Caldalkalibacillus thermarum: one gene and its partner. The protein of the gene in region 1 interacts with the protein of each later gene in a pairwise test. Links are inferred from orthologs where the notes say so. Each region holds a gene or a part of one and is shown on either strand. Other genes may lie near its edges.

Region 1 (3,118 bases):
TTGATGTGGTGCCCAAACAATTTATTGTAGACGGTCTGGAGGAAATTACTGATCCCCGTGGAATGATAGGTGTCCGCCTGGAGATGGAAGGCACCATTATTACCGGGTCAAAAACAGCGATACATAACCTTGTCCGCTGTGTTGAACGGGCGGGTTTGTCGGTAGCGGGAATCTTTTTACAACCTTTGGCTACCAGCACGATCGCCCTGTCCAAAGATGAGAAAGCACTGGGGATTGTATTGGTTGATATTGGGGCGGGCCAAATGACCGTTTCCGTCTTTGAGCAAGGAACATTAATCAATACCACGGTTATTCCAGTAGGTGGAGAGTATATTACCAATGATATTGCCATCGGTTTAAAAACGCAAAGTAATGTTGCCGAGCAAATAAAAGTGAAACATGGCTGCGCCCTCATTGACGAGGCATTAGAAGAGGAAACATTTTCCGTGCCCCGCATTGGCAGTGGTACATTTAAAGAATTTAATCAAGTGGATTTGGCCCATATTATTGAACCTCGCTTGGCAGAAATGTTTGAGCTTGTTCAAAAGGAAGTTAAGCGAATGGGTTACTCAGAGGTGCCTGGCGGATATGTATTAACAGGTGGCGTAACGGCCATGCCCGGCGTATTGGAATTGGCCAAAGATGTTTTTCAAAATGCTGTTCGAATTGCGGTACCCGATTATATCGGGGTCCGGGAACCCCATTATACCGCTGCGGTGGGTATTATTAAGTATGCATTTCAAAACATGCGACAATCTGAAAAAGAAGTGGCCGTAGCGTCAGCAGCAAAACCGAATCAACGGCCAACAAGTCAAGAGTCTCAGCCAACGACACGGCCAGCTTACAAACAAAGTGTAAAAGAAAAGTTTAAAAACTGGTTTAAGGAGTTTATTTAAGTCATAAAGTCTAAAAGTGGGACAAGTTAGGGGGAGCAAGCTATGTTAGAGTTTGATATGGAAACTCAACAATTGGCACGTATAAAAGTGATCGGTGTTGGTGGTGGCGGCAGCAACGCTGTCAACCGCATGATTGAAAGTGGTGTACAAGGTGTTGAGTTTATTACGGTGAATACGGACGCCCAAGCACTGCAATTGTCAAAGGCAGAACACCGCTTGCAAATTGGTGCCAAACTGACGCGCGGTTTAGGAGCAGGCGCCAATCCGGAAGTAGGGAAAAAGGCAGCGGAGGAAAGCCGGGAACAAATAGAAAATGTTCTTAAAGGTGCCGATATGGTTTTTGTCACAGCTGGCATGGGCGGTGGCACAGGAACGGGTGCTGCCCCTGTCATAGCAGAAGTGGCCAAGGAATTGGGCGCGTTGACTGTCGGCGTTGTCACTCGTCCGTTTACCTTTGAAGGTCGGCGCCGTGCTGTTCATGCCAATCAGGGCATCGAAAATTTGAAGCAAAAAGTGGACACGCTGATTGTGATTCCCAATGACCGCCTGTTGGAGATTGTAGATAAAAACACTCCAATGCTGGAAGCATTCAGAGAAGCGGACAATGTGTTGCGCCAGGGCGTACAGGGAATTTCTGATCTGATTGCCGTGCCCGGCTTGATCAACCTGGACTTTGCTGATGTGAAAACCATTATGACCGAAAAAGGGTCAGCACTCATGGGCATTGGTGTGGCTTCCGGTGAAAATCGCGCCGTGGAAGCAGCTAAGAAAGCCACCTGCTCACCACTTTTAGAATCTTCAATTGAAGGAGCTAAAGGGGTGCTGATGAACATTACAGGGGGAACGAATCTGTCCCTCTATGAAGTAAATGAAGCAGCTGATATTGTTGCCGCTTCTTCTGATGCGGAAGTGAACATGATTTTCGGCGCGGTGATTAATGAAGACTTAAAGGATGAGATTGTGGTCACGGTTATTGCGACGGGATTTGACGAAGAGGTGCAAACCAACCGCTCACAGCCTGGTTTATCAAAGCAGCGGATGCCTATCAACAGCTCAAGTCATCGTACGGAACCCAAGGAAGACATCCATGCAGTCAATGCCACATACAATGAGAATGACTTGGATATTCCTACCTTCCTACGCAATCGTAACCGGCGCAGATAAGTCTATAAGGTCATTGCGGCAAATAAATAAGCCGGTAACAGATTAATATCTGATTTATGGGGCTGTCCCAAAAGAGTTTTTTAACTCTCTTTGGGTAACGGCCCCATTTTCATTAAAGAGAGGGAACTAAGAGAGTGAACACAACCAGGCTCTGGTGAATAAGTTAATATGGGCAAACACCTATGATGAGGAGCTGATCATTGTTGTGTGGCATTACGGGAAGAGGGCCAAACATTTAAACGGCCGTGTTTTGGACAGTTCCAAGGCCAAACAATTTCATTTGCAAAGGGAATCCCTCTATGCCGAAGGATTCGATTACACCCTTGCTAATGAAGTGACCACTGAACTGATCAACCGGTTTGTTGTCTATGACAAACGACAAACCGGCAGACAGCGGCATCTCTTTTTCGGCGCTGCAACAGCGGAGGGGGTTGTGCACTTTATTGACCAGCTGACAGAGGGGGTTGAAGTACGGATCATTATCAAAGGAAGGCCGGGATCGGGTAAATCGACCATGCTGAAGAGACTGGCCCAAAAAGCAGAGGAGCAAGGCCTGGAGGCAGAGGTGTATCACTGCGGTTTTGATCCCAACAGCTTGGATATGGTCATTCTGCCCCAATTAAAGGTGGCCATTGTGGATGGTACCGCTCCCCATGAGTTGGAGCCTGACAGGCCTGAAGATGAGATTGTAGATATGTACACCTGTTGCTTTACCAAGGATATTGACCAGCTTTACGCCTCTGAGTTACAAGAATTGGGCACCTTGTACAAAGCCCATGCCAAGCAGGGCATTGGCTGCTTGGCTGAGGCGAGAAAATACAGAGAAGAATTAAGAGAGATTTATCAGCAGGCAATGGACCATGAGCTGGCCAACCGGAAACTGGAGTGGCTGTCCCGCACCCTTTTAAAGGTTTCTTGTTCATGATATAATTTCTCAGTGGGACCATACTGATTGACCCTGTACTCATACCAGCAAAAGGAGAAATGGATCTTGAACCGCGAACGCCGTTCCATGAATGTCTCCCGCACTGTTCTGACCAAGATTGTTTTGCCTGGAG
Region 2 (2,769 bases), on another replicon or contig:
TTCATTATCTGCATAAGTCCGCACAATGCCATGTAGCAGGTAGGTGAGCTTCAGTGTCTGGCGGTCAGAAACGCGCACTGAGTGATTGCCCGCTTGTTCTGGTGTCCTTTTTGGCCCATCCGCTTGGGTGTGGGCAAGCTCACGGAAAGTGTGCACCAACCGCTGAGCCAGATGATGGGTTGGTGACATGCGACTCTGCCACTGATCCTGATACGTTGACCATTCGCTGCCCAGAGCCAAAAGGACCGCAACCTGATGTTTGCACACCCCCCAATTTTCATTGGCTGGACAGTGGCAAAAAACTTGAAAGGCCTGCTCTGTTTCCCGCTCCACATGGACCTCATACCTCTCGTGTTGCCCCTGCACCTTGGCCACCCATGAAGCAGGACCGGTGCGGATGAGTGATTTGACCCGTCCCGATTGGAAATAGCGCACCCCTCTTTGAAAGATTTGTGGTGGATAAGCGTATTCAATATCTTCGATGCTCAGGGGAAAGTGATCAGACAGGTGAATAGGCATGGTTTTACCTCCTGCAGAAAGAATGACAGAGTGGTGCTTCTGTTGCCGCGGTAAGTTTCATCAACCCAGACAAGCCAACCTTTAAGCGCCATGAGCGGCTCTATCCGTTTTCATTGTAACAAAGATCAGCATTAATTTCCTCACATTGCATGCATGGAGAATTCGTTTTATCATTAAGTGAGATTCTAAATGCAGGCTTGGAAAAGAGGGGATTGCATGAAACATTCCATCTATGGACTGACACTGGAACAATTAACAGCTTGGCTGGTGGAACGCGGACAAAAAAGTTTTCGGGCCAAACAAGTGTGGGATTGGTTGTATAAGAAGAGGGTTAAAGACTTCTCTGAAATGAGGAATGTCAATAAAGATTGCCTTCAATTATTACAGGAGCATTTTGTCATCCAGTCATTAAGCGAACAAATCAAGCAGCAATCGGCAGATGGAACGATTAAATTTCTATTTAAATTACCGGACGGTCACATGATTGAAACCGTGTTAATGAGACATCATTATGGTTTGTCGGTATGTGTAACAACGCAAGTCGGTTGTAATATCGGCTGCACTTTTTGCGCTAGTGGTTTATTAAAGAAAAGCCGGGATTTGTCAAGCGGTGAAATCGTGGAACAGATTATCAAGGTTCAGCAGTATCTTGATCAATATGAACAGGGTAACAGAGTCAGTCACGTAGTGGTAATGGGCATTGGTGAACCCTTTGATAATTATGATCACTTGATGGATTTTTTGCGCATCATTAATGACCAAGACGGATTGGCCATCGGCGCCAGGCGTATCACGGTATCCACCAGTGGTATTGTGCCTAAGATTTATCAATTTGCCGATGCCAATTTACAAGTCAACTTAGCGATATCGCTGCATGCCCCTAATGACGAACTGCGCACCCAGATCATGAAAATCAATAGAGCTTATCCCCTGAAAGAGCTTATGCGTGCTTGCCAGTATTATGTGGCCAAAACGAACCGCAGGATTACCTTTGAGTATATCCTTCTAAAAGATGTAAATGATCATGAGCAAGAAGCCCTGCAACTGGCAGATCTCATCGGTGACATGCGGCATCTGGTCTACGTGAATTTAATTCCATATAACCCTGTCGCTGAACATCAGCAATATCAGAGAAGTACGCCACAAGCAGTGCAAGCGTTTTATGAGACGCTAAAAGCGAAAGGGATCAACTGTGGTATCCGTCGGGAGCATGGCACAGACATTGATGCTGCCTGTGGACAGTTACGAAGCAAACAAATCAAAAAAAATGCCGCCCTTTGTTAGGTTGCTTAGTTCGTAAACTTCACTCCCCTTTACACGGAACGGAAAGATCAACTGCTAACCGTGTAAAGGGGTTCATTTTATTCGTTGGGCTATGGAAGGATACGAGAAAGATCTGCTTAACCGTCTGAAAGGCCAGAAGCTTTCGTCCATTGACTTCAAGCCTTACTGGGATGAATTTTATGAATATCTGGATGTATTGAAGACCAGTTTTTACAAATAACGGGAGGGTTGACTATGGCCATCTTAGAAGCCCGTCGCTTAACAAAGAGGTTTGGTCATATTACTGCCTTGGATGGTGTGGACTTGGAAGTGAATGAAGGGGAAATATACGGCTTTATCGGGCCCAACGGAGCGGGAAAATCGACAACGATCCGCATACTGCTGGGATTGCTCAAAGCAGATGGGGGAGAAGCGAAAATTTTTGGCCAAGATGTTTGGCAAGATGCGGTTGATATTCATAAGCGCGTGGCCTATGTACCGGGGGACGTCAATCTGTGGCCCAATCTGACAGGGGGCGAGGTGATCGATTTATTTGTCAAGTTAAGGGGAACGAATAACAAGAGCCGCCGGGAGGAGCTCATTGAAAAATTCAACTTGGATCCATCCAAGAAATGTCATACGTACTCGAAAGGGAACCGGCAGAAAGTGGCTTTGGTTGCGGCCTTTGCAGCGGATGCAGACTTGTATATTTTGGATGAGCCCACATCGGGTCTGGATCCGCTGATGGAAAGAGTGTTTCAGGAATGTGTCCTGGAGGTGAAAAGAGAGGGCAAAAGTGTGCTCTTGTCCAGTCACATTTTGTCCGAGGTTGAAAAATTATGTGATAAGGTGGGCATTATCCGCAAAGGAAAAATCATTGAGTCAGGTGCGTTAAGCGAACTCCGCCACTTGACGCGCACCCATTTGCTTGTGGAGACGAAGCAGCCCATGCAGTCGCTGGGTGAGTTAAAAGGTGTCCATGATATT

The links. The genes of interacting proteins can lie anywhere in the genome.
Region 2: the proteins of ftsZ (region 1) and rlmN interact in binary tests that used the Escherichia coli proteins (3 or more experiments, as listed by UniProt). The link is inferred for Caldalkalibacillus thermarum from one-to-one orthologs.

The regions. Positions count from the first base shown.
Region 1 is NZ_BMKZ01000004.1:95,643-98,760, forward strand. The notes cover bases 147-2,999. They hold ftsZ (cell division protein FtsZ), read left to right. Parts: upstream 147-938; coding sequence 939-2,060; downstream 2,061-2,999. Other genes in these bases: ftsA (cell division protein FtsA), read left to right, coding at 147-896; IEW48_RS02980 (hypothetical protein), read left to right, coding at 2,215-2,985. In the rest of the region: more of ftsA, read left to right, coding at 1-146; IEW48_RS02985 (acyl-CoA thioesterase), read left to right, coding at 3,052-3,118. UniProt on the Escherichia coli protein: Essential cell division protein that forms a contractile ring structure (Z ring) at the future cell division site. The regulation of the ring assembly controls the timing and the location of cell division.
Region 2 is NZ_BMKZ01000039.1:12,126-14,894, forward strand. It holds rlmN (dual-specificity RNA methyltransferase RlmN), read left to right. Parts: upstream 1-735; coding sequence 736-1,803; downstream 1,804-2,769. Other genes in the region: IEW48_RS13380 (DEAD/DEAH box helicase), read right to left, coding at 1-519; IEW48_RS13390 (ABC transporter ATP-binding protein), read left to right, coding at 2,038-2,769.